DNA from 3 places in the Arthrobacter sp. Z5-13 genome. Region 3 is predicted to be linked to each of the others. Evidence: riboswitches for the same ligand, from Rfam matches in the RefSeq annotation. Region 3 holds a riboswitch; each other region holds the start of a gene.
What was found. A riboswitch is a leader RNA that binds a small molecule or an ion and turns the genes downstream of it on or off. The one in region 3 is predicted to bind thiamine pyrophosphate.

Region 1 (10,101 bases), 350 kb from region 3:
AGCACCTGGGACCGCTAGCTTGTCAAAGCCCGGATCGTCCCTGCCCACAATGCGCTGCAGGGCTGGAATGCCGAAGCCCAGCGTTTTGCCGGTACCTGTCTTGGCCTGGCCGATGATGTCGTGGCCGGAAAGAGCCACCGGCAGGGTCATGGCCTGGATCGGGAACGGATGGGTAATCCCGGCATCGGCGAGGGACTCGACGATGTCGGCGCGGACGTTGAAGTCAGCGAAGGTCTTTTCCTCGATCTCGTGCGGTTTCTCGTCCGAGATGATGGTTTCTTCAGGCTCGATCGATTCCGTTCCGGTGTCGTCGGTCAGAAGTTGGTGCGTGTGCAATTCACTCACAGTGGAGTTTCCTTATTCATTTGGGCTTAGGCGCTGCCTGCTCAACGGGGCGGTTTGATGAGCCGTTCCGGAGCACGCTCGGGCGCGCTAGCAAATCCAGTGGAAGCCGATCGCGGGCTATCTATGCTGGCACTGGTGACCAACGGGTGTGTCTCAAGATCGCGTAGGGGCGGGCTTGTTGATTCGTTAAAGGTTAGGAAATCAACGACCGGGCATCCATTACTACACACTCAGTCTAGCTGTTGACGCGAAAAGCACCGGACGCGACCCGATTTGGGGTCATTCCACGAGCTCCAGCAGGACCTCCGGGGCGGAGATGTCGCAGGTCACCAGCCGGACCCGGACGTTGGTGCCCGGTTCCAGTTCGCCCGTACATCTGGCCGTGACCGCCGGTTCCGCGATCTGCACGATTCCCGAAGGCCCGGACCCGTTCAGGCCGCCATTGCCATTGTTTCCGTTGCCGTTTCCGTTGCCGTTTCCGTTTCCGTTGCCGTTACTTCCGCCGTTTCCGCCATTACCGTTGAGTTTGCCTTGCCTCGATCCGGAGATAACCACGGCCTCGAATTCCTGGCCGATGTGGTTGACCATGAGGGCGGCTTCGACAGTGTTCAGGGCCAGCCGTTCCATCCGGCCTGCGAGTTGGTCTGAAGCTGCCATGATGGCCGGTAGCGAGGGAAGGGCTTCCCGTGCCCAGCGGGGGACGTCAGTGCCGTTGCTCAGCGCGTCGCAGATGACCAGGACAAAGCGGTCCACGAGTCTGCGCAGCGGGGCAGTGGTGTGCGCATAACTGGCACCAATGGCGGACTGAATGGCGTTCTCCGGAACCGTTCCATCAAATGGCGTGTAGTTCGCGCCCCGGAACAACATCCCGGCTGAGTGCAGGATGGCCAATTGCTTCGGATCACGGGGATCCAGGGTGCGCAGGTATTCCCCGTAGCTGAATTGACCGTCCCAGGGCTTGCCCAAAGCCTGCGTTTGAGTCCGGAAATTATCGAGTGACCGCTCGTCGGGCGCGGGCATGGTCCGGAGAATCCCCACCTTGCCTGCCAGCATGAGTTTCGCCGCTGCCATGCCTGTCATCAGGGAAATCTGGGCGTTCCAGTCCTCCACCGGAAGCTGCGGTGTTGCGATAATCCGGTAGCCGCCGTCGGGAAGCTGTTGGATTTCCTGTTCGGGCATGTTCAGGCTTGCACCCTCTCTGCCCCGCTCCAGTTCGACCCGCTTGATGCCCACTTCCTTGAGGAGTTGCAACAAGACGGGCGCGGTGCCGGCATCAAGTTGTGCCTGGGCCTGCCTGTAGCTGAGCTTCGCCCGGCTCCGGACCGTTGCCCGACGCACCACTACGTTCAATACTTCGGCCGCCTGATCGAGTTCGAATTCCCAGACGAAGGCCGAGCAAAGCTGCCCCTCCAGCAGGCTGCCGGCCTGCTCGCTGATTACTTCGGGATGCAAGGGGATCCGGCCATCTGGCGCGTAGAACGTCTGGCCGCGCCGACGGGTTTCTGCGTCCAGGGGACCGCCCGGTTCCACAAAGGACGGGACGTCGGCTATGGCGTAATAGACCTTGTAACCGTCGCCGGCCCTGTCGATAAAAACAGCCTGGTCAAGGTCGGTGGAGGACGCCGGATCAATGGTGATGAACTCGATAGCCGTCAGATCCAGGTCCGGAAGGCGGTGGCCGGCCACTGCCTTTTCAGCTTCTTTGAGGGCCTCGTCCGGGAAGGCTCCGGGCAGCTCCAGACGCGTGCGCAGAGCACTGAGCGCCTCGGCCAGCTGGTTGCTCTGAGCGTGAACACTGGGAGCAAGACGATGATGTGACACGAAAATCAGGTTAGCCCGATTTGCGCCATTAGTCTTGGACCATGAGCACTTCCCCCACAGACAACGCTCGCCGGGACCGCTTTCTGACGGATCTCCTCGGAGTCATGGCCTACGGGGAGCTTTCCGCTTTTGAGCGATACTCTGCGGACGCGCGCTACTCACCGACCCTTCACGACCGTGCCGTTTTGGGCAGGATTGCGGTGCTGGAATTCCAGCACTTCGAACTGGTCAGTGCAAGGCTTGCCGGAATGGGAGTTGACGCCGAGGAAGCCATGCTGCCATTCCAGCCTGCCATTGACCATTTCCATGACCGTACGCGCCCGGCTGACTGGTACGAATCCCTGATGAAGGCGTACGTGATCGACACTGTTTCGGCAGACTTCTACCGAGCCGTGGCCGAGTACGTGGAGCCTGAAAGCAGGCAGCTGATACAGCAGGTCCAGTCAACGGAAGACGTCACCGAAATCCTGCGTACACGGCTCAAAAAAGCGTTGTCCGATGATCCCAGATTGGCCTCCAGGCTGGCATTGTGGGGCAGGCGGTTGCTGGGGGAGGCCCTCACCCAGGCGCAGCGGGTGGGGTTCGAACGCGCATTCCTCTCAGGCCTTATGGTCAGCCCGGGCAATGAGGCACGAGATGCGGGCTCCCCAGCGGCCGCGGGCCAGGACGACACCGAGGCCAAACATATGGTTACTGCCTTGATAAAGGAGCTCGCGGCGAACCATTCCCGGCGCATGACCCAACTTGGCCTGACAGGCTAGCAATCAGCTTTCGGACGATCCTACGAGCCGGACAATCGCATATCAGCCGGGTCAGGCCCCGGCGTCGAGCACTTGCAGGATAGCTTTGGCAGCGGCCGCAGGATCATCGGCCTCCGTGATGGCCCGGACCACCACTACACGCGAGGCGCCGGCTGCTACCACCTGCTCCACGTTGGTGAGGTCGATGCCGCCGATGGCGAACCAAGGCAGGAGTATGCCGTCAACAGTCATTTGGTCTGCCGCGCGGATCGCGTCTGCTGCATAACTGACCAGCTCAAGCCCGACGGCTGCCCGTCCGGGTTTAGTGGGAGTGGACCAAACCGGCCCTACACAGAAGTAGTCCAGGCCGGTTCGCCCCGGTGAAGCGGCGATGGCGGCATCGATTTGCCCTGGCGTGTGAGTGGAAAGGCCGATCACTGTTTCACTGCCGACGAACGTCCTTGCCGAATGCAGCGGAAGGTCCTTCTGGCCAAGGTGCAACACCGGGGCGCCGGACAAGGACGCGATGTCGGCCCTGTCATTGACCGCCCAAAGCCGTCCGTGCCGATGCGCCGCCGCCTGGAGTACTTCCAGCAGTTCCAGTTCCTCCGCAGCTTCCAGCTGCTTGTCCCGCAACTGGATGATGTCGACGCCGCCTGCATAGGCGGCGTCGATAAAGTCCTCAAAATCCCCCCGACCCCGGCGGGAGTCGGTGCAGAGGTACAAGCGGGCGGTGGTGTGGACGGCAGGCTCGGTCATGGCACCAGCCTAGTTCCTCTAAACTGGGGGAGTACCGCGGGAGCCCGCCGCAGCTGTCACAAACTGCCGGGCTGAGAGGGCTTCAGAGCCGACCGCTTGACCTGATCCGGTTAGTACCGGCGTAGGGAAGGAATCCAGTGCTCTCCCACCCAGCACTCTCTCCGTCTTCCAGCGGCTCTATGAGTGTCCCCGCCCCCGGCTCAGATATCAGCGTCGATGTCGCAGTCATTGGTGGCGGAGTGGTTGGCCACGCCATTGCGTGGGAAGCGGCAAAAAGCGGGCGATCCGTGGTGCTGGTTGACGATGCCCCCGGTACCGGTGCAAGCTGGGCTGCCGCCGGGATGCTTGCCCCGGTCAGCGAACTGCACTATCAGGAAGAAGACCTGCTGGAACTCATGCTTGAGGCCTCGTCCCTCTGGCCGGAATTCGCAGCCGGGCTTGCCCCTGACCTTGATCAGGCAAATGGGGCAACTGAAACGGCTAAAGCGGACGCAGGCACCGGATACCTCACCCCTCCCACGCTGACCATCGGCGTTGACCCTGCAGACCGCCGTGCGCTGGACGATCTCAGGCGGGTGCAGGCGGCGAACGGGCTCACCGTTGAACCGCTGACAGTCCGGGAAGCCCGCTCCATTGAGCCGTTGCTCAGTCCCGGGGTCTCCTGTGCCTACCGCATTGCCGCTGACCATCAGGTTGACCCTCGAAGGCTCCTGGCCCGGATCGCTGCAGCTCTTGCCGATCCCGAGCGGGCCGGAGGAACCTGCAAAATGATCCCGGCAAGGGCCTCCGGCCTGCGATGGGACGGCGGCCGCGCAGCCGGCGTCGTACTGGCCGACGGAAGAGCCATCAATGCAGGCGAAACTGTCCTGGCCAACGGCTTAGGGGCCGGGAGCCTGGAAGGCCTTCCGCCGGACCTTAGTCTTTCCTTGCGGCCTGTGTACGGGGATATCATCCGGCTCCGGGTGCCGGCTCACCTGCGTCCGCTGCTGAACTCCACGGTCCGTGGCCTGGTTCATGGTGTGCCGGTGTACATCGTTCCCCGGGATGACGGGACCGTAGTGATCGGAGCTACGCAGCGGGAGGTAGCCCTGGAAGAAGGCGCAGCAGAAGCAGCGGTCTCCGCTGGAGGTATTTACCAGTTGTTGCGGGACGCGCAGGCACTTGTACCGGCAGTGGCCGAACTCGAGCTGCTGGAATGCACCGCCCGGGGGCGCCCGGGAACTCCTGACAACGCCCCGCTGCTCGGAAGGGTGCAGGACCGAACAGGCGACTCCGGCATTCTGGGCCTCATTGTTGCAACAGGATTCTTCCGCCACGGCATACTGCTGGCTCCTGCAGCCGCGTCGATCTGCCTGCAGCTGATGGAGGGCCGGTCCGATCCCCGCTGGTCAGCGTTCCACCCTGGACGATTCTCCCCACGCTTCTCCACCGGCCACGTCCCTGGCCACCCCGATCCGGCAACAGCCGCTACCTCTCTGCAGTAAGGAACAGCATGAATATCACCCTGAACGGTGCGGCGCGTGCCATTGATGACGGCGGCTCGGTGACCACACTGGTCTCCCTCGTAACAGGCAAGAGTCTTGGCCCTGACGGCCAGGCAGCCGACGGACAGAAACTTGGCGTTGCGGTTGCCCGCAATTCCGAAGTGGTTCCCCGGAGCCGGTGGTCACTGACGGCGCTCGCTGACGGCGACGACGTCGAACTGGTCACTGCGGTACAGGGAGGCTAGGCACGTGCACCAGGACCCTACTCCAACAGGAAATGCAGGAAAGATGATGCTGACCAACACATCCAGTCCGGCCGACCAGGCGACTGACGGGCTGACCATCGACGGCGTCACGTTCGATTCACGGCTCATCATGGGGACCGGTGGTGCTCCAAGCCTTGACGGGCTCGGCGCCGCTTTGCTGGCCTCGGGAACGGAACTGACCACCGTGGCAATGCGGCGGTACTCGCCGGCCCAGACGGGTTCCCTCTTCCAGCTCCTCGTGGACCACAACATCCGGGTGCTGCCCAACACAGCCGGCTGCTTCACGGCCCGGGACGCTGTCATGACGGCCGAACTTGCCCGCGAGGCCCTTGAGACGGACTGGGTCAAACTTGAAGTCATAGCCGATGAACACACCCTGCTGCCCGACGCAGTGGAACTGGTCGAAGCGACCGAGCAGCTGGTGAATCGGGGGTTCAAAGTGTTTGCCTACACCAATGACGACCCCGTGCTGGCACTGCGCCTAGAGAACCTCGGCGCCGTCGCAGTCATGCCTTTGGGCTCGCCCATCGGAACGGGCCTGGGAATTCTGAATCCTCACAACATAGAACTGATTGTTTCCAGAGCCTCCGTCCCCGTAGTGCTGGACGCCGGAATCGGCACCGCGTCCGATGCCGCCCTGGCCATGGAGCTGGGCTGTGACGCCGTGCTTTTGGCTACTGCAGTCACGCGGGCCCAGAACCCGGTCCAGATGGGTGAGGCCTTCAAACACGCGGTCATCGCCGGTAGGCTGGCGAAAACCGCCGGCCGGATTCCGCGCCGTGAGCACGCCTTGGCCTCATCGGCTATGGAAGGCCGGGCCGAGTTCCTTTAGCCCGTTCTTCCGGGTCCGGCCTCTTGGCACAGCTTTCCGGGACGGCCGACGGCGGACCTGTCCGCCCGCTATCAGTTCCAGGAGCGCGTGATGCCTGAACCAGTCGTACCCGAAAAGACGGTCCCACTGACCCGGCCGCAGATTGACGAAGACCTTGCCGGGCTACCGGACTGGCGTTACCGCCTGGGAGGCCTAGTGACGGTTTACAAACTGCCCACCGCCGCCAAAGCGCTGGACCTCATCGCCGCCGTCGGACGTTTGGCAGAGGCACAGAACCATCACCCTGACCTCGACTGGCGGTTCAACAGGGTCTTCATCCGCTTTACGTCCCATGACGTGGGGTCGGAAGTCACCAGGCGGGACATTATCGCCGCAAAGGCAGTGAGCTCAGAGGCGGAAACGGCCGGCGCAACCGCTGAACCAGGGCTGTACAGAACGGTCGAAGTGGCCATAGACACAGCCGATCCAGCCGAAATCACAGAGGTATGGCGGATCGCCCTCGGCTACAAAAAGGGCCGCTACGGGGATTTGGTGGACCCCTATGGAAGGGGGCCGAGCCTTTGGTTCCAGAAGACGTCCACGCCAAGCCCTAACCGGATTCATCTGGATATTCACCGGAGCAAAGAGGAATCAGCTCCAGCGCTTGAGAAGACCGCGGGCACTGGCGCCCTGATGGACTACGGCCACGCCCCTCATTGGGTTGTTGTGACTGACAGCCAAGGAAACAGGCTTTGCCTGTGCACCGAAGAGGGCCACGAGCCGGACCTCTGATGGTTGGCTGCAGCCCTCCCCGGTGAGGGCATGAGCCCTCTGAGCCGGTTCCGTTAGAGTCTGTTCCCTTAGAGCCTCAATGCGGCGGTCAGCCGTGCTGTGTCGTACCGGGCCCGGACCTTCCCAAGGTAGATGGCAGCGGCCAGGGCGGCCGCCGTCCCTAGAACCATCGGAAGGATCCACGGAATCCAGGTCAGGCCCGGCTGGTAACCGAACCCGGCGGTCATAAACAGGATCCAGCTCAAAAGCCCCACCGCTGTAGCTACTCCCGCCGGCATCAGAATGCCGTATTTGGCATGCCTGCGGTCATTCGCCCAGATGATGAAGCCTGCAGCTACTGTCACGAAAGAGACGATGACGAGAGAAAGCATGGTGGAACTCCTGCCAGGTTAGAGTGCGCCGAAACCGACCCTGCGGACTTCTTCCGCTCCGATTTCTACATAGCCAAGGGTATTGGAGGGAATTATCACCAAACGGCCTTTGTCGTCCTTCAGCCTCAGCTCAGTGCCTTTGGAAATGGCTTCTGCAACAACCTTGGCGACCTCGTCAGCATCCTGAGCCGATTCCAGCACAATTTCCCGGCCGATGTTCTGAATGCCGATCTTTACTTCCACAGCGAGGCCTCCCAGCCAATCAAAGTTAAAAAATTCCGAAGACAGTTTCTATTTGTAGTCTAGGTCTCTTTGGGGAAGCGACTGATTCCGCGCCAAGCTAAACGGTAAATCAGGTCGCTGGCAACATCGAGGTCCAGGTTGCCGTCAGTTTCAAGCCAATACCGTGCACTTACCTGGGCCATTCCGGCGAGTGCCCGGCCCAGCAGCTGTGCTTCCAGCGGCGGAAGTTTTGTGTCCTCGGCTATGACATGGGCCACGGCGTCCGCGAAGGTCTTGTTGAACGTTTCCAGCCTGGAACTGACGTCCGGATCGTTAATGAGGTCAGATTCGAAAACCAGGCGGTGGGCCTGGTCATCATTCGCAATAAAGCGGAAGTAGGCGCGCATCACTGCCTGCACACGCTCGTCATTGTCCGTGGTGGAGTTCAGGGCACCGAGCAACAGTTCTGTCAGTGCGGTCAAGTGGCTGTCCAGCAGTGCGAGGTACAGCTCGCGCTTGGAGGGGAAGTGCTGGTAGAGCACCGGCTTGCTGACGCGGGCCGTCTCTGCGATCTCGTCCATGGCAGCCCCATGGTAGCCGTTGGCAACAAAGACCTCCTGGGCTGCGGACAGCAACTGGACCCTGCGTTCATCACGGGGTAGCCGCGCCGAACGGGGACCGGAAGTGCGCGCCTGCCCGCCATCGGGCTTTCCGTCCTGTGCCCGGCCGACCGGTGCATGATGAGCCACTGTTGGCCTTCCTTCCCTTGCAGTTACCTCTACTTTACGCGGGGGTAACATGACCTGACGGCATCTTCGGCATACATTGAAGTATGGCTTCCATGATCTCCACAACAGCTGCCCCTACGGCCATCGGACCATTGGTGGAACCGGCAGATGGGCTGAGTCCCCAAGAGGTGGAACGGTACTCCCGGCATCTCATCATTCCTGAGATCGGGACAATGGGCCAACGGCGCCTCAAAAACGCCAAGGTGCTGGTGATCGGTGCCGGCGGACTGGGTTCACCTGCCCTGCTGTATCTGGCCGCTGCCGGAGTGGGGACGCTGGGCATCGTTGACGATGACGTTGTTGATCTCAGCAATCTTCAGCGCCAGGTCATCCATGGCGTGGCAGACGTCGGCAGGCCAAAGATTGAATCGGCCAGGGACGCGGTGGCCGCCCTGAATCCGCTGGTTGATGTCAAGCTCTATGATGTCAGGCTGGATGCCTCCAACGCCCTGGAACTTTTCGCGGACTACGACCTCATCCTGGATGGTGCCGATAACTTCGCCACGCGTTACCTCGTCAATGACGCTGCCGCCATCCTTGGCAAGCCCTACGTCTGGGGTTCCATCTTCAGGTTTGACGGCCAAGTCAGCGTCTTCTGGGAAAAACATGGCCCTACCTACCGCGATCTCTATCCGGAGGCACCGCCTGCCGGATCTGTTCCCTCCTGCGGGGAAGGGGGAGTGTTCGGCATGCTGTGTGCTGCTGTGGGCTCCCTGATGGTGACCGAGGCAGTCAAGCTCATTACCGGCGTCGGACGTTCCCTGCTGGGGCGCGTGGCCCTCTTCGACGCACTGGGCGGAAGCTGGCGGGAGATCAAGGTCTCCAAGGATCCCGCGGCTGAGCCCATCACCGGGCTTACTGACTATGAGGCCTTCTGCGGCATCCTCCCGGCATCCTCCATTGCGAATGAGAACACCATCACGGCGAAGCAGTTGGCCACCATGCTGGCCGCCCGCAAGGCCGGCCTCAAAGAGTTCGACCTCGTGGACGTCCGCGAATCCGGGGAGCACGACATCGTCAGCATCGATGGATCAGTACTTATCCCGCAGGGCAGGATCCTGGCCGGTGAGGCCTGGGCCGAACTGCCCCAGGACCGGGAAATCGTGTTCCATTGCAAGGCCGGAAGCCGCTCGGCCACTGTTCTGGCCGCAGCAAAGAAGGCGGGGTATGAACGGGTCAGCCATCTCGACGGCGGTATTCTCGCCTGGGTGAAGGACGTGGAGCCGGGAAAGCCCGTCTACTAGGCGGACTCGCGCCTGTCCTCGATGGAGATCTGGGTGTGATCCACCGGGCACTCTGCCTCGGCATCGTAGCCTTGCATGGAGGCCTGCGCTGAGGTGTGCCCAGGAGTGTTTCCAGGGGCCTGGACTGGTGCCGGTGCAGCTGGCTGTTCCACACTGATGCCGTAAAGGGCCTCAAGGGCGGCGACGTACTCGTCCTGTTGGCCATTGGCAGCGAGTTCGCGGGCCCGGACCGTGGGAACGTGGAGTAACTGCTTGACCATGCGGCGGAGGGCAAACTCCACCTCTTCGGCGGCTGCGGTACAGCCGTGGCGCGCGCGTACCTTTTCCATCTCGGCGTCGAGGACGTTCATGGTGTGGCGGCGCAGTGCAACGATGGCTGAATCGACCGAACGGGCTTCGCGTTCCTGTTCGAACGCCGTGGCTGCTGCCGTGACGATGGTGCTGGCCTGTGACAGGGA
Region 2 (10,101 bases), 1.4 Mb from region 3:
CGTCTCCAAGAGAGAGTCCCGGGCTGGATCGACGGCGACCGGTCCTACCAGCTGACCATCGGCGCCCTGGACGACGTTGCAGTCTGGGTCACCGGGCGCACCCAGCGTGGATCACTGTATTTTTACCTCGCAGTCATCCTGTCGGTGGCGTTCATCCTGCCGCTGACTGCCCTCTTCGCTGCCAACAAACCCCTGCCCGGTGACTTGTATTTCATCGACCCCAACTCGCCGCTGCAGATAGTGGTGGGTGCTGGGATTGTGATCGGAGCGCTGGCCGCGGTGAAGGCCAACAAGCGCTTCCTGGCCGTGCTCATGGTGTCCGTCACCGGATACGGAATCGCCCTGATGTTCGCCCTGCAGGGCGCTCCGGACCTTGCCCTGACCCAGATGCTGGTCGAAACCATCATCCTGGTGGCCTTCGTCCTGGCCATGCGCAGCCTTCCACCGGAACTGCGGGACAGGACGGGAGGCAAGTACAGGGTCACCCGCGTAATCATCGGCCTCGGCTTCGGGATCACCATGATCTTCGTGGGCATCTACGCCATGGGAGCCCGCATCGCGGAACCCGTCTCACTCGCCTTCCCCAAACTTGCGTATGAAGGCGGCGGCGGTTTGAACATAGTCAACGTCACGCTCGTTGACATCCGGGTCTGGGATACCTTCGGCGAAATTTCGGTGCTTGCACTCGCGGCCACAGGAGTTGCGAGCCTGATCTTCATCCGCGGCCGGGGTGACGGCATCAAGGCGTCTTCGACAGTTGCGGCAGGGACGGTAGGCAGGCGAACCGGCGTCGTGCGCAACTCCCGTGAAAGCGCAGCCCTGGCAGTGAGCCGCAAATTCGCTGCATCAACCCGCGATGCCTGGCTGGTTGCCGGCCGGACACTCGCCCCCGAACGCCGCTCCATCATCTTCGAGGTGGTCACACGACTGCTGTTCCACTCGATGATCATCTTCTCCCTCTACCTGCTGCTGGCGGGGCACAACCTGCCCGGCGGCGGTTTTGCCGGCGGGCTGATGGCCGGCCTGGCCCTGACTATCAGGTACCTGGCCGGGGGACGTTTCGAGCTGAGCGAGGCAACCCCCATCAGCGCCGGCACCCTGCTGGGAGTGGGCCTGGCGACGGCGGCGGCGTCCGGAGTTGTCCCGTTGCTGCTGGGCGGGCAGGTTTTTCAGACCGCCATTATCGAGCTGTGGCTGCCCGTCTTCGGCGACATCAAGTTTGTCACCTCAACCATCTTCGACATCGGCGTCTACATCGTGGTGGTAGGGCTGGTCCTGGATGTCCTGCGCAGCCTCGGCGCCGAAATCGACGAACACTTCGAGGAAGAACCAGCGGAGTCAACAACTGAGCAGGAATCCGCCGGAACGCCAGCCGAGACCACAGTTAAGGGCAAGGCATGAGTGTAAACCTGACCCTGCTCACAGTCATGGGGGCGCTGTACGCCTGCGGCATCTACCTGATCCTCGAGCGCAGCCTCACCCGCGTCCTGTTGGGCCTGATGCTCCTGGCCAACGCCACCAACCTGCTCATTCTTGCCACTGGAGGCTACGCCGGCCTCGCGCCCATCTTCAGCAAAGAGACGGCCCCGGCTGAGTACAACGACCCCCTGCCGCAGGCCTTGATCCTGACCTCGATTGTGATCTCGTTTGCCGTCACCGCTTTTATGCTGGGCATCATCTACCGCACCTGGGTGCTGGCCCGCCAGGACGAGATCCAGGACGACGTCGAGGACCTCCGCGTCGCCGAGACCCCCAGTTACGATGCCGAGGACGATGCGGAAATCCCCGTGGAAACCTCCGAGTTCCCACTCACCATGCTTGGCTCTGACGGGCGGGCAGTCTCGAACAGGCCCCGTGCCGACGAGACTGGCAGTGGAGAGCCGCATGCCGACGACACCGTGCACGCCGGCAGTGCCGTGCTGACTGTTGAAGATGCGGCGGCAGAGGAAAAACCCGGTTCCACCAATATTGACCCTGGACCGGAAGGAGGCCGAAAGTGAACATTGCCAGCCTTGCACCGCTCGCCGTCGTACTTCCCATCCTGGGGGCTGCCCTCACCTTCGTACTGATCCGGCACTCCCGGGCCCAACGGGTAGTGAGCATTACTCTTCTGTCCCTCACGCTGCTCCTGGAATGCGTGCTTCTGGCCTCCGTCTGGAACGGCGGGACCACGGCCGTGAACATCGGGGGCTGGCTCCCGCCGTGGGGGATCGTCTTGGTGGTGGACCAGTTCTCATCACTGATGCTGGTGGTGTCATCCTCGGTAAGCCTGGCGGTGCTGGTTTATGCGACCGGGCAGGGAATGGCCGACGGCGACCAGGACGCCCCGCTGTCAGTGTTCCACCCCACCTACCTGATCCTCGTGGCCGGCGTCTCCAACGCGTTCCTGTCCGGCGACCTCTTCAACCTCTACGTGGGCTTCGAAATCCTGCTCACGGCCAGCTACGTGCTGATGACCCTCGGCGGCACGGGCCCGCGGATCCGGGCAGGCGTGACATACGTGGTGGTGTCCGTGGTGAGCTCCGTGCTGTTCCTGATCGCCATCGCCATGATTTACGGCGCCACCGGCACCATCAACATGGCCGACCTCGCCATCAAACTGGCCGAACTCGATCCCGGCACACGCACCCTCCTGCACGTTATGCTCCTGGTGGCTTTTGGCATCAAGGCCGCCGTGTTCCCGTTGTCGTTCTGGCTTCCTGACTCGTATCCGACGGCGCCGGCTCCGGTCACCGCCGTGTTCGCAGGCTTGCTCACCAAGGTGGGCGTCTATGCCATCGTCCGCACGGAAACCCTCCTTTTCCCCGGAGACACCCTCAATACACCGCTCATGATCGCCGCGCTCCTGACCATGGTGGTGGGCATACTCGGTGCCCTGGCTCAGAGCGACATCAAGCGTCTGCTGTCCTTTACGCTGGTGAGCCACATCGGTTACATGGTGTTCGGGCTTGCCATGTCCTCTGTGGCCGGACTGGGTGCGGCCGTGTTCTACGTGGCGCACCACATCACCATCCAGACAAGTCTGTTCCTCGTCACGGGCCTGATCGAACGCCGTGGCGGAAGTTCCTCCATGGACAGGGTTGCCGGCCTGGCCAAGCTGTCACCGCTGCTGGGACTCCTGTTCTTCGTTCCGGCGATGAACCTTGCCGGCATTCCGCCGTTCTCAGGCTTCCTTGGCAAGCTGGGCCTTATGCAGGCTGGTGTTCAGCTGGGCACGCCTCTGGCTTACGCCCTGGTCATCGGCGGGGTGCTCACCAGCCTTCTCACACTGCTGGCGGTTGCGAGGGTGTGGAACCGTGCCTTCTGGCGCAAACCAAGCGACGCGGAACATCCCGATCCGGTGCTCCTGGCAGCTCCCGGTGACGCGGACACCGGAACGCGGAACGGACGCAAGAACGTGATCCTGCTGCCCCGGACCATGGTGGGTTCCACCCTGGCACTGGTGCTTCTGGGCGTGGGACTGACGGTCTTCGCCGGGCCAATCTTCAAGGTAGCGGACCACGCTGCGCAGGACATGCTGGACAGGACGTCCTACATCCAGGCCGTGCTTGGGGACAACGCGCCGGTCCCGGCGATTGCCCTGCCTGATTCAGCATCGTCTAATCGGCTGGAGCCGGCACTCCCAGGGGCGGGCAAATGAGCCGGCGTCGCGTTTCGCTGCGGCAGGAACTGCCGCTGCTCGTGTGGCTCGTGTTTGTGTGGGGTGCGCTGTGGCAAAACTTCACACCCGGAAACCTGCTGCTCGGCGCGGTCCTGGCCGTGCTCGTGTCCCGTATGTTCTACCTTCCGCCCGTAGAGTTGAGCGGCCGGTTCAGCATTCTGCAGGCCATTCCGTTTGCGCTGCAGTTCCTTGGAAAAGTGGCGGCCGCCAGTTTCCAGGTCTTCTACCTGGCCCTCGCCCGCGGCCCCAAGGTGACCAACGCCGTCGTCGCGGTCCCGCTGCGCAGCCACTCTGACCTGATGGTGACGGCTACCGGTCACGTCATCTCCCTGATCCCCGGGTCCCTCGTGGTGGAGGTGGACAGGTCCACCTCCACGCTCTATATCCATGCCCTGAACGTGCGGAACCCCGACGACGTCGTAAAGTACCGCCGGTCTGTCCGGGACGCGGAAGCCGGACTCATCAGGATCATGGGTACAGAAGAAGAACTCGCCGCACTCAAACAGGAGATTGGCGCATGATGCAGCTTGTCCTGGTAATTACTGCGGTGACCCTGTCCATTGCTGCGGCCGGGGCGATCGTCCGAATCGCCGTTGGCCCTTCGCTCCTGGACCGGGTACTTGCCGCGGACGTCCTGCTGGCCATCCTGGGAGCAGCGCTGTGCATTGACATGGCCGTCAACCGGCACCTGAACAACCTGATGCTAGTTGTGGCCGTCTCCGTCATCGGCTTCATAGGATCAGTCACTGTTGCCCGTTTTGTGGCCGACCGGCGGGAGCAACCCAGTGACTCCTGATATGACCCTGGACACAGTGATCGATGCGGTCTCGGCCGTCTTTATGGTGGTGGGGGCCGCGATGTCCCTCGGCGCTGCCATCGGCCTGCTGCGCTTCCCGGACCTCATGAGCCGCATGCACGCTGCCACCAAACCCCAGGTGCTGGGACTCTTTCTGCTGCTGGCCTCTGTAGGGCTTCAGCTGCGCACATGGTGGGTATGGCCGGTGCTGCTCCTCGCCTGGATATTCCAGCTCTTGACGGTCCCGGTCTCGGCACACATGGTGGGCCGGGCAGGTTACCGGACCAAGCACCTTCACCGCGAGCTGCTCAGCACCGACGAGCTGGAAGCAGTGGTGCAGAAAGCAGCTGCCAAGGACGCGGCGAACCCCGCCATAGAGGACGACGACGATCCCGCGTGAGCGGTAAGTGGTGAGCTTGGAGCGGCAAAGCGCTAAGGTGCTAAGGCGGTGAGCGGTGGGCCGTGCCGCTAGACGATGTCCTGGGTCTTGGCGAAGCGTGTGATGGCTCGCTGGGTTCCGCGGTTTGCGAGGACCTGGATGATGGCGCTGACTGAGGCGGAGACCAGGGCAAACGTCAATGCTGTGCGGAGCGTGGTGGGCACGTCATCCTTGTCGCCCTTGGGGGGCTTCCGGCCGGTGAACTTCTCCCAGGCCGCATCCACCACCTTGGTGCCGGCATAACCGGCCAGCAGGCTGATGCCCGTACCAAGCAACTTGATGAAAAAAGTCATTTCCAAAACACCTATCAGTAGAAACAGTAAAACAGGAGGAAACGGGACTTCCCCTAGACTAACGGCATCGTTGACGGAGTTCGGTCAAGGGCGGAGCTGCTACTGCCGCCGTTCCTCCCGGACGGGCCTGAGGCGGGCCGGCGTCCCTTCCTCTGACAGAGGGGGAAAGCTACACGTAAATTCGCCCCGGTAACCGAACAGGAAACCGAAGAGAGGGTTCCGGACCTGCATCTGGATGGTGAACACGCCGCGCTGATCGTCATAACCTTCGTATAGATCAGCCGTCCCCGTCAGGAAAGCGGGAAAGGTGAAACCCAGCCTGCCCTCGTAGAAGCGCTGCCCTTCGGACCGCAGGTGGAGGGAACCGTCGGGAAGGACTTCGAGCTTCAGATCTGTGGCCAGATGCTGGTGGGTCCCCAGGTAGTCCACAATGCGGCCCGTTTTCTTGCTGTAGATCATGGTGGCGTCAAAGCGGCGTTTCTTGCCCGGCTTCACAGTCATGGTCCGCACGAAGGTCACCGTCGGGCGCCCCAAGCCGTCAAGGTAGGGGTAGTTTTCGATGGTGAAGGGGATGTCCTTCCCCTGGTCCGGAAAGAGGATGTTCCGGAAAGCGCCGAGGCGGAGGAAAGGGACGGTCCACCATGCCCCGCGGCGCACTTCCGAGAAGATACCGGTGCCGATGCACGCATAGCCTGAGGCGAGGTCCACGCCGAAGCGCCGCTGCAGCATCGGGTGTAGCCGGTGGAAATCCGGGCCCAAGGCGGTGGCGAAGATGGAGGTCATGCCCGCGCTCCCTCAAATTGTGGCTGCGTCCTGTGGCCCGGATCCGGCAGCGTCTTCAGTGACGCCGGGGCTTCCGCTGAACCTCTGTCCGGTGGCTGACGAAGGCATCGTCTTGCTCTGGGCACCGTTGGATGGGAGGGCAGCGTCAGGGCCGCAGCTGCCAGGACCAAGCCGAGCGCTGCAGCGGGGGCCCTGGCCGGGAGATTCAACGCTTCGGGACTCTTTGAGGAAGCAGCCCGGGGACGTTCCGCAACAGCATGGCGGAGGAGCGCCGCCGCTCCTGCGAGGCCGGTGGCGCGCGCGGCAGCGTCAAGGAACCAGGCGTTGCGGCTCTTGGCCGGATCAACGCCCGATTCAGTCCACATACGGAGCCGGTCAAAGCTTAATGCTGTGGCCCAGCCGAGGCCGGGGCGGATCAACCGGGCGTCCAGCTTCCGGCCAATGGCACCCATGCCGGGAGCGTAGTTGTAGCCGGTGATGAAGCGGATGCCCTGATCCACGGGTACGTAGCGCCAGTAGCCCGAGCCCGGGCCGATCGGCGAGAGAGGGTTGCTGGTGGAGAATTTGAGTACCGACGTAGCTTGTCCGCCTGCTGTCGTTCTATGCCCCAGCGATGTACCGGTCCCGGTGATGGCGTAAAACGGCAGCTGGAATTCATACCGGAACTGTGAGTGCCCGTCGCTGCCCACGCCGGTCGAGATGATCCTGGAGAACCGGAGATCCCAGCGCGGATGCCGGGCCGGGTTCTGGCTCAGCTCCCAGAGGTTGTCCATGGACGATCGCACCAGGATCTCCACATAGATCTGCCGGCCGCTTCGCGCTTCATTCGTACGTGTTGTTTCCCCCATCCCAGGATCATAAGGGGTGAATAGGCCGGCAGCTGAAGTACCGTATCCCGCGGGAACGTGCTCCACGGAAACGCAGGAGTCCTACGCCGCCGATTGTGACATCCGCACAGGAACCCCACCACCGCCCAGGTGTAAACTGGACAACGCCCACAAGGGCAGATTGATTACGACAGGGGAGCGCCGCCGTCGGGCATCACCGGTTTTCCGGGAGTGCGATGGATGGGCGCTGAGAGTGCGGACAGCCGCAGACCCTCGAACCTGATCCGGTTAGTACCGGCGCAAGGGAGTCGAGTTCTCAGAGTGTCCGGCAGAAGCGGCGCGATTCCGCTCCAGCCGGGGAGCACTTTCCCCTCCTGTTCCTCAGGAGGAAGACATGACTGGAATTTCTGCAAAGCAGACCCCCACAACCAGCAAAAAGAGCTGGCGCGTTGTGGACATCGTGGTGGCGGCACTGATCGCCGTCGCCGGTGGCGTGATCTTCTGGGCTTGGTCCCAGGGCGCCAACGTTATTTCCGCTCCGCTCAATGCGGTTTACCCGCCACTGACCGGTCTCTACGCCGGTGGCTGGATGATCCCCGCAGTGCTGGGAATGCTCATCATCCGCAAGCCAGGCGCGGCCCTGTTCTGCGAGACCGTTGCGGCTACGGGTGAACTCCTCATGGGTTCGCAGTACGGCACCACTGTGCTGATTTCCGGCCTGCTGCAGGGCCTTGGCGCGGAACTGGTGTTCGCGGCCTTCGTGTACAAGAAGTTCAACCTGCCGATCGCTTTGCTGGCCGGTGCCGGCGCAGGCTTCTTCTGCGGCCTGAACGACTCCTTCGCACCATGGGGCTGGAACATTGCTTACGCAGCCGGTGACAAGGCCGCTTACATCCTGTTCACCGCCATCTCGGGTGCCATCATTGCCGGGGCCCTGTCCTGGATCGCCACCCGCGGCCTCGCCAAGACCGGAGTTTTGAGCTCCTTCGCCTCCCGTAAGGCTGCGACGGAGCCCGTCTTCTCCTGATGACACCGATTCGCGACGGCGGCGTCCGCCCCGCCGGGGTAACGGCACAAGGCTGGGCCTGGCGCCATGCCGGCAGGCCCCGCCCCGCCGTCCAAGGGCTTGACCTGGACATCCGGCCGGGGGAGCGGGTGCTCCTGCTTGGCCCGTCCGGTGCCGGTAAGTCCACGCTCCTGCACGCCCTCGCAGGGGTGCTCGGTGACGCGAACGACGACGACGGCGAGGCAGGGGACTCCGACGAGTCCGGTTCGCTGCTCATCGACGGCCAGCCTCCACGTGCGCAGCGTGGGCGGGCCGGGCTTATGCAGCAGGATCCCGAAACGCAGGTGATCCTGTCCCGGCTCGGCGACGACGTCGCGTTCGGTGCCGAAAACCTTGCAGTGCCCCGGGCAGAAATCTGGGCCCGTGTGCATGAGGCGCTCGACGACGTCGGGCTGGGTCACTTGCCATTGGACCACCCGACGTCGGCTCTCTCCGGCGGGCAAAAGCAGCGCCTGGCGCTCGCCGGCATCCTGGCCATGCGTCCCGGGATCCTTCTGTTGGATGAGCCCACCGCCAACCTTGATCCTGCCGGGGTGCTGGAAGTCCGCGACGCCGTGGGCCGCTGCCTGGAGAAAACCGGAGCAACGCTGGTGGTTGTGGAGCACCGTGTTGCGGTGTGGAAAGACCTCGTGGATCGAATCGTTGTGCTTCAGCCTGGAGCGTCGAATGACGGCGCGGTGCTCATTGACGGAACCCCGGACCAGGTCCTGGAGCAGGCAAAAGAGATGCTGATCAGGGCGGGGGTCTGGGTTCCTGGCCACATTCCGGCAACCCGCCCGCGGGGCTCGGCTGCCACCGCAGCGCTGCCTGGCGGAGCAGATTCCGGCCAGCTGCTCCTTGCCGCGGAAAAGCTTGCCGTCTCGCGTGAACGGCCCCGGCGTCGTGGCTTTAAGACGCTTCTTCCCACCCCGGTGCAAAGCGGCATCTCGGCGCAGGTCCGGGCCGGCGAAGCGCTCACCGTCACGGGACCCAACGGCTCGGGAAAATCCACCTTTGCCCTCACCTTGGCAGGGCTGCTGAAGCCCGTGGCCGGAGCGGTGTCGGCCACCCTCGAGCTCAGCGCGGGCGCCGGGATTGACCCGTACAAGTGGAAGGCAGAACAGCTGATTTCCAGGATCGGCACGGTCTTCCAGGAGCCCGAGCACCAGTTCGTGACCGGCCGGGTCCTGGACGAGCTCCTTTTCGGCCCCAAACATCTGGGCCATGGCGAGGAACGCGTGGACGAACTCCTGGAGCGGCTCAGGCTCACCTCCCTTGTGGACGCCAACCCCTACACGCTGTCCGGCGGCGAAAAGCGAAGGCTCTCCGTGGCAACCGTCCTGGCTGCCCACCCGCAGGTGCTGGTCCTGGATGAGCCCACCTTCGGCCAGGACGCCAACACCTGGGCCGAACTTGCGTCCTTCCTCTCCGAACTCCTGGACGCCGGCGCGGCAGTGGTTTCCGTGACCCACGACCAGGAATTCTCCTCGGTCCTTGGCGGCACGGAACTCGCCCTGGGAACCCCCGAAATGGCAGCATCATGAGGGAAGCCCTGACCCTGCGGGGGGATTCGCTCCTGAGCCGCGCCAATCCGCTGGCCAAGTTTGTGGCCGTCTTCCTCATCACGCTGGTCCTGGCGTTGTCCATCGACTGGGTCTCGGCGACTGTGGCCCTGGGCTTCGAGTTGCTGCTGTTTCCGCTGGCCGGTCTGACTCCCATTCTCCTGTGGCAACGCGGCTGGCCCCTGATCCTTGCGGCCGCCCTGGGAGGCTGGAGTACCGCCATTCTGGCTCCAGACACCGGACAGATACTGCTCGACGTCGGCATCTGGTCCATCAGCGCGGGTTCCCTCGAGCTGGGGATGGGATTCATGCTCCGGGGGCTGGCCATTGCGCTGCCGGCGGTGCTGCTGATGAGCTGCACCGACCCGACGGACCTTGCCGATGCCCTGGCTCAAAAAGCGAAACTGCCACACCGCTTCGTCCTGGGAACCCTGGCTGCGATGCGCCTCGTAGGGCTCATGGCGGAGGAATGGCAAACCATAGGGATGGCACGCCGCGCCCGTGGAGTCGGTTCGCGCGGCACCCCTTTGCAGCGGATCCGGGCAACGCTGGGCCAGAGTTTCGGGCTCCTGGTGCAGGCCATCCGCCGCGCTTCAAGGCTCGCCGTCACCATGGAGGCCCGTGGTTTTGGTGGAGCCGAGCGGACTTGGGCGCGCGAATCCACGTACAGCCCGCTGGACGTCTGGGTGCTCGTT
Region 3 (10,101 bases):
TACCGCCCACAGGCGAAAACAAGCTGCTCTTCTTCCGCCAGCTCGTGCGCCAGCGCTTGGTTGAAACGCTCTCCGGCGGGCGACGGAACGATCAGTACCGGCTTCTTGCCCGCGTGCCCCGCCTCCGCGACGGAAGAAAGTGCCTGCGCCCAGGGTTCGGCCTTCATAACCATGCCGGCTCCGCCACCGTAAGGGGTGTCGTCGACGGTCCTGTGCCGGTCAGAGGTGAATTCGCGAAGGTCGTGCACCTTCAGCTCAAGCAACCCGTCCTGACGGGCTTTCCCGATCAGGGAGAGCTCTAAAGGCGCCAGATATTCCGGAAAGATACTGACGACGTCGATCTGCATTTAGTCGTCGTCCCCGGCTTCGGAGGATGTGGCGTCTTCGGTGTCGCCGGTGCCGCCTTCTTCATTGATGCCAAAGAGGCCCGGCGGGGGCGTGATCAGCACATAGCCTTCGGCAACGTTGACCTCGGGGACAATCTGCTCCACAAAGGGAACCAGGATTTCCTTGCCTTCAGGAGTTTTGACGGTCAGGAGATCCTGAACCGGCAAGGTGGTGAGGGCGGCGATTTTGCCAACGACCTCGGACCCCACCCGCGCCTCAAGCCCCACGAGCTCGTGCTCATACCAGCCTTCGTCGTCGTCCTCGTCCAGCTCCTCGGTTTCAATGAAGAGCTTGGCTCCACGGAGTGTTTCCGCCTCATTGCGGGTCTCGATCTCCTCGAATCCGAGCAGCAGGATGTCCTTGTTCCAGCGGGCGCTCAGAATCGTCAGCGGCCCGGCGGAAGCGGGTTCCACAACGAACTCAGTGCCAGGGACAAATCGATCCTCCGGTGCATCCGTCAACACCTGTACGGTCACCTCACCGCGGATGCCATGGGGTTTTCCGATTCGTGCCACCTGAAGCTGCATCTGTTCCTCTGTTCCGGATTCGGGGTGAATAGTTTCGAGCTGCCGCTCTGGGAAGGGTATTGGATCTCAAAAAAGTCCGGCCCCTCCACCATCTGGTGAAGGGGCCGGACCCAAGACAAGTGTTGCTGGCGCGATTACCGGCGGCGGTCGGTGTCGACGACGTCGACCCGGACCTGCTCGCCATCCGCCAATGCCGCCACCACAGTGCGCAATGCACGTGCGGTGCGGCCCTGGCGGCCGATCACCCGGCCAAGATCGTCCTGATGAACGCGTACCTCGAGGGTGTCCCCGCGGCGGTTGTTCTTGGCACTGACCTTGACGTCCTCGGGGCTGTCAACAATCCCGCGGACAAGGTGTTCGAGCGCTTCTGCCAGCAATTTACTCAGCCTCGGTGGTCTCTGCTTCGGCGCCTGCTTCAGCCGGAGCTTCCGCCTTGGCCTTCTTGGTGATGGCTTCCGGGATGATCACGGAGCGCTTTTCCGGAGCAACGAAGGCAACCTTGGGAGCTTTCGTCTTCAAGGTACCTTCCTGGCCGGGAAGACCCTTGAACTTCTGCCAGTCACCGGTGATCTTGAGGATCGCAGCAACCTGCTCGGACGGCTGGGCGCCGACGGACAGCCAGTACTGGGCACGCTCGGAGTCAACCTCGATGTATGAGGGCTCCTCGGTGGGGTGGTACTTGCCGATTTCTTCGATGGCACGACCATCACGCTTGGTGCGTGAGTCTGCAACGACAATGCGGTAGTACGGTGCGCGCATCTTACCGAAGCGCTTAAGGCGAATCTTTACGGCCACTTTTGTGGTCACTCCTGTTTCTGAAACGGGGTCGAACCCGGCGTTCTGCACCCGTGGGGCGGGCCATACTAGGGGGTTCTAAAGGACAGGATCCAGACGCGGAGAGAGGGGCCACGCAGATCAAGTACCTACTTATTGTGCCAGATCGACGGCGGGATTTCGACTTGACGCCCGGGCGGCCTTCTTCTGGCCCTTAGAGCTAGGATGCCCAGACGTACAGGCCGGTCCGATCGTTGTCGTCCACGCCGCTGGCCAGCTCTGCAATCCGCTGGACGTAGCCCTTGGCTTCGTCGGGCCCAAAAGGCATGTCGTCCTCGGCAGCCCACTGCTCAGCGACATGCTCAAGCACATCGCCTTCGCCTTCCGATTCGTAGCTGAGCAATTCGGCCAGGGCGCGGACCATAGCCGGCGGAACACCGAGAAGGGAGTCGCTTGCCACGTCCACCATGGCCAGTTCATAGTCCGCGCCCGCTGCGTGCACGGCCGCGCCTGCGAGGTCGCCCAGCTGTTCGATTTCGAAGTCGCTGATCCCGGGGATGCGAACGGCATCACCGGTGGCAGACCCTCCGCCGTCGAGCGCTGTGGCCCGCTTCAGCGCGCCGTCGTGGGTGGAAACAAAGATCTCGGTAAACCCCATGGAAATCGCCCTCATTCCGTCGCTGCAAGGAAGGTCCTACGGTGCTGAACTGAACCCCACCGTGGCCCTCCGAATCAGCCTAACGCAGAAGGCAGCCCAACCCGGAAGGCATGACGTCAGCGCACTGCCACGCGGATCCGGTTGCGCCACGGATCCTCAAAGCGGAGCTCCAGGCCGGTGTGGCGGGAAGAGACCCCGGCGACTTTCAAGCGGTCAGCGAGCGCCCCGACGTCGTCCCCTGAGGGAACTTCAATGAGAACCTCGCCCAATCCGAGGGTGTCCTTGCGGGGCCCGGCGCCGCGGCTGTTCCAGACGTTCATGGCCATGTGGTGGTGATAGCCTCCGGCGGACACAAAGAGGGCCTGGCCATGCCAGCCCGCGGTCTTTTCAAAGCCCAGCGTATCCACGTAGAAGTCCTGGGCCGTCTGGACGTCACCTACCTGGAGGTGGACGTGCCCGACGCCGGCACCCGACTCACGCTGTCCGAAGACTCTCTCTTCAGTCAGGTGGCGCTGCAGATAGTGCTGAGGGGCAAGGGGCAAGCTGTCCATCACGACGTTCTTGCCGTCCCAGGACCATGCCTCGCGGGGGCGGTCCCAGTAGAGCTCGATACCGTTTCCTTCAGGATCGTTGAAGTAGAAAGCTTCGCTCACCAGGTGATCCGCGCTGCCGGTGAACAAGCGGGCCTCGTACCGGGCGGCTGTGGCCACGGTGGCTGCAAGGGCTGCCTGATCCTCGAACAACAAGGCCGTATGGAACAAGCCTGCTTCACCGCGGGCAGGAACAGCGAGTCCTGGCGCCGAAGCGAGGTGAACCAACGGTTGGTGGCGGCGGCCCAGATAGAGCCCACCATCCTGCTCGGCCACGATTTCCAGGCCGAGTGCGCGCTGGTAATAGTCAGTCATCAGTTTCAGGTCCCGCACCTTGAGCATCACTGTGCCCATGGTGAGGTCGGCGGGGAGCAGGTCCTGGCTGCTCGTTTCCGTGGTCATAATTCACTCCTGATCCGGGGCCGCCCGGGGATCGGCGACCTGCACTCACAGAGTTAAATTACTTGAAGCTTCAATTTATTCCCTGTGCGGCGCAACGCGGAGGAAAGGCACTTCCCTAAAGAAGCACTTCCCCTCTCAGCACGATGTTCCGGAGCGTCTTCAAGGTAGTCAAGGACTCGCGGGGATCTTCGGCGCATACCAGCACATCGGCGCTGGCACCTTCCGTCACGCCTTCGGCGCCCAGCCAGGCGCGTGCCGCCCACGCCGCCGAGTCCAGCGCGGCGGCGGCAGGGAGTCCGGCTGCGTTCAAGGCGAGGACTTCGTCCACAATCCGTCCGTGCGCTATGACTGTTCCCGCATCTGTGCCGGCAAGGATTCGCACCCCTGCTTCGAATGCCTCCAGGACGCGCTCGCTCCGCCGCTCCCACAGGGAACGCATGTGGGCGGCGTAGATAGGAAACTTCCCATCGGCCCTGGCGGCGATATCTGGAAAAGTGGCGACATTAATCAGCGTGGGAACCAGGGGAACAGCCTGCTCCACTAAGCGGGGAATGTGGCGCGGCAGGAGGCCGGTGCCGTGTTCAATGGAGTCAACCCCGGCGTCGAGCATGTCATCCAGGGTGTCCTCGGCAAAACAGTGGGCGGCCACCCGGGCACCCTCCTCATGTGCCGCGAGGACAGCATCCTTCACCGCCCAGGCAGGAAAGCTGGGCGCGAGATCCCCGGCCCCGCGGTCTATCCAGTCCCCCACGAGTTTGATCCACCCGTCGCCCGCGCGGGCCTGCTTCCTCACAGTTTCCGCCAGATCCCGGGGCTCCACCTCCAGGGCGAGGTTCTTCAGGTAACGGCGGGACCTGGCAACATGCCGTCCGCACCTGACGATCCGCGGCATGTCCCTTCGCTGCTGCAGCCACGCGGTTTCACTGGGCGAGCCGGCATCGCGGACCAGCAAAGTTCCGGCATTCCGGTCCAGCATTGCCTGGGCTTCGGCCACGTGGTCAGGCACTTCACCTTCCGGGCCCAGACCTATGTGGCAATGCGCATCGGTGAGTCCCGGCAGCACCCAGCCATCGAGGACGACGTCGGGGTCCCTTGCAGGACGATGAAAGGTCAACTTCCCGTCTACAGCCCACATGCCGTGGCGCTCCGCATCAGGGGACGTGAGCACGGCTCCGCTGAACTCAATGATTTTCGGCATGGGCAAAAGCCTAGCGGCGGACTGCAGCACGATATTCCCTCGGAGGGCGGAAGCTGCCGTCCTGCCGGTTGCGGAAGGCACCGGTGTGATAGCTTCATTACGACCACACGGGTGCCCTTGCAGGGGCTGAGATCGGGCTGACGCAGCTTGCGACCGTTGAACCTGTCCGGGTAATGCCGGCGAAGGAAGTGAGTATTCCCTTGAGTACCCCAGAACCACAGCACAGCCCTGTCCAAAGTCCATCCGGCGAAACACAGTCCCTGAAGTCACACTCCCTCACCTACCTCTCCGATGAAGAAAACGGAATCAAGGTGCCGGTGACTGCGATCGCCTTGGAGGACTCCCCCAACGGAGATAAAAACGGTCCTTTCCACATCTACCGGACGGCCGGTCCCGGCAGCGACCCGGTGGTCGGGCTCAGGCCGTTCCGTTCAGAATGGATTGAAGTCCGTGGGGACACCGAGCCGTACAGCGGACGGGAGCGCACCCTGCTCGACGACGGCCGCTCGGCTGTCCGTCGGGGAGCAGCTTCAGCGGAATGGAAGGGAGCACAGCCGGTGCCCCGCCGCGCCGTCGGCGGCAGGACAGTCACCCAGATGCACTACGCACGGCAGGGCATCATCACTCCGGAAATGCGTTTTGTGGCACTCCGCGAAAACTGCGACGTTGAGCTGGTCCGCAGCGAGTTGGCCGCAGGCCGGGCCATCATCCCGAACAACATCAACCACCCCGAGTCCGAGCCCATGATCATCGGCAAGGCATTCCTGGTGAAAATCAATGCGAACATCGGGAACTCGGCGGTGACAAGTTCCATTGCCGAAGAGGTGGACAAGCTGCAGTGGGCCACACAGTGGGGTGCCGACACCGTGATGGACCTCTCCACCGGCGACGACATCCACACCACCCGCGAATGGATCATCCGAAACTCCCCCGTGCCGATCGGAACCGTTCCCATCTATCAGGCGCTGGAGAAGGTCAATGGTGAAGCCAATGCGCTGACCTGGGAGATTTTCCGGGACACCGTCATTGAACAGTGTGAGCAGGGCGTGGACTACATGACCATCCACGCCGGCGTCCTGCTTCGCTATGTCCCGCTGACTGCCAACCGGGTTACGGGCATCGTGTCCCGTGGCGGCTCGATCATGGCCGGCTGGTGCCTTGCCCACCACGAGGAGAACTTCCTTTACACCCACTTCGATGAGCTGTGCGATATTTTCTCAATGTACGACGTCGCGTTTTCACTGGGAGACGGACTGCGGCCCGGTGCCACAGCGGACGCCAATGACGCCGCGCAGTTCGCCGAACTGGACACTCTTGCCGAGCTCACCCAGCGTGCCTGGGAATATGATGTCCAGGTCATGGTGGAAGGCCCCGGGCACATCCCCTTCCACCTTGTGCGGGAGAACGTGGAACGCCAGCAAGAACTCTGCAAGGGAGCACCCTTCTACACCCTTGGCCCGCTCGTCACCGATGTCGCCCCGGGCTATGACCACATCACATCTGCCATCGGAGCCACGGAGATCGCCAGGTACGGCACCGCCATGCTCTGCTACGTGACTCCCAAGGAACACCTGGGCCTGCCGAACAAAGACGACGTGAAGACGGGTGTCATCACCTACAAGATCGCCGCTCACGCCGCTGACCTTGCGAAGGGCCACCCCGGAGCGAATGAGCGGGACGACGCACTTTCCAAAGCGCGGTTCGAATTCCGCTGGCGGGACCAGTTCGCACTCTCACTTGATCCGGTAACGGCCGAGGCTTTCCATGACGAGACTCTGCCGGCCGAACCGGCAAAAACCGCCCATTTCTGCTCCATGTGCGGTCCCAAGTTCTGTTCCATGCGGATCAGTCAGGATATTCGGAACGAGTTCGGGTCCGCGGAGGCACAAGCACAGGTTGCAGAGAATGCTGCAATGACGGCCGGTATGCGGGAGAAAAGCCAGGAGTTCCTGGCTGCTGGCGGGAAGGTGTATCTGCCTGAATTGCTGGTTCCGGCAAATTCCCCTGGTGGGCTCAGGAAGCCCGGGAGTGCTGACGCCGGCTGACGTCAGCCAGGAATGACCGGATGATGCCGTCTCCCTCGACGGAATCGTGAGGCCGGTGCCCTCCCGCGGCAGTGCGGTGAAGGGCGCCGGTTTCGCGCAGGTAGGCGGCAATCTCCTCATAGAGTGGCTCCCACCCTCCTGTGAGGACCAGGGTTGGCACCCCCGGCACGATGTGGAGTGGCGCTTCCCAGGGCGGAGCCTGCAGCCGGAGCCGCCTCGCCGCCTTACGCGCCTCTGGCGTAGTTGGACCGGGTGTTTCCGCTGAAAAAGCACGGCGGACGAATTCCCGCTGGAAGTCTTCGTCCCCAAGCTGGTGCCTGACATCGAACAGCGGCTCCATGAGCGACCTGTGGGCGGCGGTCGCAGGTAGTTCGGCCGTCAGGGAAAGGCAGGCGGGCTCCACCAGGGTCAGGGAATACACAAGGTCCGGGCGTTCCACTGCTGCCATCATTGCCGAGATGGCGCCCTGGGAATGCGCCACGACGTGACCGCCTGCTGCGCCCCGGCCCTCATCGCTCAAAGCCCCCAGAACTATGCGGGTGTCAGCGTCGAAGTTGGACTCCAGCGGCTCCGCCTCGACATCGAATCCGTAACGCCGCAAGAAGAGGGCGTCATAGGCCAGCGCCATGCCGTGCTGCTTCGGCCAGGCCGCCGATCCGAAGCTGCCTGAGCCGTGGACGAACACTACCCGCTGCTTGAACATGACCCAACCCTAAGGCAAGGCCCGGGCACTGTGCCCGGGCAACATCAACGCCTCGGTTACTTGTTTCCGCCAAGGAACTTGTCGAAGCCCTTGGGCAGGTTCAGCTGGGCGGGATCGAAGTCGCCGCTCTGCTGGCCGAAGGCGGCACCAGTGGGAAGGGCCTTCGCGGCCTGCGAGCGGCGCGTTTCGGCGTCGCGCAGTTCCTGGGCCGCCTTGGCAGGATTTCCGGACCGCGCCTTCTTCTTCGGGGCGTTCTTCGCACCCTTGCGGGCACCAGCCCCGTTGCCTGCTCCGGGCATGCCCGGCATCCCCGGCATGCCGCCGCCCTGGGCCATCTTCTTCATCATCTTCTGGGCCTGGGCGAAGCGTTCAAGCAGGCCGTTCACCTCGGAGACGTGCACACCCGAGCCGCGGGCAATACGCGCCCGGCGTGAGCCATTGATGATTTTCGGCGCGACGCGTTCGTGCGGCGTCATGGACCGGACGATGGCTTCGACCCGGTCAATTTCCCGCTCGTCGAACTGCTCGAGCTGCTGGCGGATGTTTTGGGCACCCGGCATCATCATGAGCATCTTCTTCATGGAACCCATGTTGCGTATCTGCTGCATCTGGGCCAGGAAATCGTCAAGGGTGAAGTCTTCCTGGTCAGCGAATTTCTTCGCCATCCGGGCAGCTTCGTCCTTGTCCCAGGACTTCTCGGCCTGCTCGATGAGGGTGAGGACGTCACCCATGTCCAGGATGCGCGAGGCCATACGGTCCGGGTGGAAGAGCTCGAAGTCATCCAGGCTTTCACCGGTGGAGGCGAACATGACCGGCTTACCGGTGACCGAGGCGATCGAGAGCGCAGCACCGCCGCGGGCATCGCCGTCGAGCTTGGAGAGCACGATGCCTGTGAAGTTGACGCCTTCATCGAAGGCGAGCGCCGTGTTGACGGCGTCCTGGCCGATCATGGCGTCGACGACGAACAGCACTTCGTTGGGGACAATGGCCCGGCGGATGTTCCGCGCCTGATCCATCATGTCGGTATCCACGCCGAGACGTCCGGCGGTATCGACAATCACGACGTCGTGGAGTTTCTGCCGCGCCTCCTCCACACCTGCGCGGGCAACGGCTACAGGATCGCCGGCCGGGTGCTCAAGCTCGGAGGTGGCGCCGGGGTGCGGTGCGAAGACCGGTACGCCAGCCCGCTTACCCACCACCTGAAGCTGGGTCACCGCGTTGGGCCGCTGGAGGTCGCAGGCAACGAGGAGGGGGCTGTGACCCTGGGACTTCATCCATTTGGAGAGCTTGCCGGCGAGGGTGGTCTTTCCTGCACCCTGCAGACCCGCCAACATGATGATGGTGGGGCCTGTCTTGGCGAGGCGGATACGCCGGGTTTCACCACCGAGGATCTCAACGAGTTCCTCGTTGACGATCTTTACGATCTGCTGGCTCGGGTTCAGGGCACCGGAAACCTCAGCACCGAGTGCACGCTCGCGCACCCGCGCGGTGAATTCACGCACTACTGGTACGGCGACGTCGGCATCCAGGAGGGCGCGACGTATTTCACGGACCGTGGCATCAACATCGGCCTCGGTGAGGCGGCCCTTGCCGCGGAGATTCTTGAAGGTTGCTGCCAACCGGTCAGAGAGTGAATTGAACACGCGCCGTGCACTTCTTTCAGTTGTTCTCGGATGACGGCCACTAAGGCGCGCCAACGTCGGGACTGGTGTTCGTCCGGACTGCTCGTCCGGACGGACTGCCTCGACAACGGGACTCGACTATCTAGGGTACCAAGAGCCACCTTCAAGATGGCATGCTGGCAGGGTGACCAGCCAATCAAGTGTAAAAACCCTCCTCATTCTGGGTGCTTCCGGTGATCTCACCGGCCGGCTCCTGCTACCCGGGCTCGCCAGACTCGCCGCCAGGACCCGTGCAGGGGGCCTTAAGCTCGTGGGTGCAGGCTCTGACCCGTGGACTCCGGAGCAGTGGCTCGAACGGGTGAATACCTCCTTCGCGGATGCGCTAACCGAGGCCGATCCTGACGGAAAGCGGGAATTGGAGAGGATCGCCCGCTCTACCGGATACCACCAACTGGATGTGACTGCCGGAGGCGAGCTTGGGGCTCTTTTGAAACAGTTGGAAGCCCCGGTGGCCGTCTACTTTGCGCTCCCGCCGCAGGTCAGCCAGAAAGCCTGTGAAGTCCTCACCCCGGAAGAAGTTCCGCCGGGGACACGGCTGGTGATGGAAAAGCCCTTCGGCTCCAGCGAGTCCACTGCCCGGGAACTGAACACGACCCTTGTGGGCCTTGTTCCGGAGGACCACATCCATCGTGTGGACCACTTCCTGGGAAAAGCCACTGTGTTGAACATCCTTGGGCTCCGCTTCGCCAACACGTTCCTGGAACCTGTCTGGAACCGGAACTACATCGAGAAGGTGGAGGTCATCTTCGAGGAGGACCTCGCCTTGGAGGGGCGCGCACGGTATTACGACGGCGCGGGTGCTCTACGGGACATGATCCAGAGCCACCTGCTCCAGATCATGGCGCTCATGGCGATAGAGCCGCCGGCAACGGTGGGCGAACGCGATCTCAGGGATGCCATCAGTACCGTCCTGCGGGCGAGCAGCATCAAGCCGCCGTTCAGCAACACCTCCCGGCGGGCCCGCTACACAGCCGGCTCCATTTCGGGAAGGAGCATCCCCGATTACGTCCAGGAACAGGGGGTTGATGCGGCCAGGGACACGGAGACCCTTGCAGAGGTCCGCGTTGAAATAGACAACTGGCGCTGGCAGGGAGTCCCGTTCATCCTCCGCTCGGGAAAAGCCATGGGAAACAAG

Region 1: linked by a shared signal. The riboswitch ahead of thiO (glycine oxidase ThiO) and the one ahead of thiC (phosphomethylpyrimidine synthase ThiC) in region 3 are both predicted to bind thiamine pyrophosphate.
Region 2: linked by a shared signal. The riboswitch ahead of M1E02_RS01565 (ECF transporter S component) and the one ahead of thiC (phosphomethylpyrimidine synthase ThiC) in region 3 are both predicted to bind thiamine pyrophosphate.

What each region holds. Positions count from the first base shown of each region.
Region 1 covers NZ_CP096460.1:1,411,840-1,421,940, forward strand. The annotation lists gene M1E02_RS06720 (DEAD/DEAH box helicase) at 1-345, opposite strand, end outside; gene M1E02_RS06725 (RNB domain-containing ribonuclease) at 625-2,166, opposite strand; gene M1E02_RS06730 (ferritin-like fold-containing protein) at 2,208-2,927, shown strand; gene thiE (thiamine phosphate synthase) at 2,979-3,665, opposite strand; TPP riboswitch at 3,692-3,811, shown strand; gene thiO (glycine oxidase ThiO) at 3,845-5,149, shown strand; gene thiS (sulfur carrier protein ThiS) at 5,158-5,394, shown strand; gene M1E02_RS06750 (thiazole synthase) at 5,438-6,247, shown strand; gene M1E02_RS06755 (4a-hydroxytetrahydrobiopterin dehydratase) at 6,338-7,018, shown strand; gene M1E02_RS06760 (hypothetical protein) at 7,087-7,389, opposite strand; gene M1E02_RS06765 (DUF3107 domain-containing protein) at 7,408-7,632, opposite strand; gene M1E02_RS06770 (TetR/AcrR family transcriptional regulator) at 7,692-8,411, opposite strand; gene moeB (molybdopterin-synthase adenylyltransferase MoeB) at 8,453-9,643, shown strand; gene M1E02_RS06780 (glutamyl-tRNA reductase) at 9,640-10,101, opposite strand, start outside.
Region 2 covers NZ_CP096460.1:341,551-351,651, forward strand. The annotation lists gene M1E02_RS01520 (Na+/H+ antiporter subunit A) at 1-1,401, shown strand, start outside; gene M1E02_RS01525 (Na(+)/H(+) antiporter subunit C) at 1,398-2,000, shown strand; gene M1E02_RS01530 (Na+/H+ antiporter subunit D) at 1,997-3,640, shown strand; gene M1E02_RS01535 (Na+/H+ antiporter subunit E) at 3,637-4,182, shown strand; gene M1E02_RS01540 (MrpF/PhaF family protein) at 4,179-4,457, shown strand; gene mnhG (monovalent cation/H(+) antiporter subunit G) at 4,459-4,857, shown strand; gene M1E02_RS01550 (DUF4235 domain-containing protein) at 4,926-5,189, opposite strand; gene M1E02_RS01555 (DUF4166 domain-containing protein) at 5,289-5,972, opposite strand; gene M1E02_RS01560 (hypothetical protein) at 5,969-6,820, opposite strand; TPP riboswitch at 6,982-7,123, shown strand; gene M1E02_RS01565 (ECF transporter S component) at 7,194-7,826, shown strand; gene M1E02_RS01570 (ABC transporter ATP-binding protein) at 7,826-9,388, shown strand; gene M1E02_RS01575 (energy-coupling factor transporter transmembrane component T family protein) at 9,385-10,101, shown strand, end outside.
Region 3 covers NZ_CP096460.1:1,757,833-1,767,933, reverse strand. The annotation lists gene trmD (tRNA (guanosine(37)-N1)-methyltransferase TrmD) at 1-347, opposite strand, end outside; gene rimM (ribosome maturation factor RimM) at 348-914, opposite strand; gene M1E02_RS08335 (RNA-binding protein) at 1,049-1,291, opposite strand; gene rpsP (30S ribosomal protein S16) at 1,293-1,709, opposite strand; gene M1E02_RS08325 (hypothetical protein) at 1,909-2,346, opposite strand; gene M1E02_RS08320 (VOC family protein) at 2,463-3,338, opposite strand; gene M1E02_RS08315 (amidohydrolase family protein) at 3,454-4,536, opposite strand; TPP riboswitch at 4,634-4,741, shown strand; gene thiC (phosphomethylpyrimidine synthase ThiC) at 4,737-6,581, shown strand; gene M1E02_RS08305 (alpha/beta fold hydrolase) at 6,550-7,284, opposite strand; gene ffh (signal recognition particle protein) at 7,341-8,927, opposite strand; gene M1E02_RS08295 (glucose-6-phosphate dehydrogenase) at 9,091-10,101, shown strand, end outside.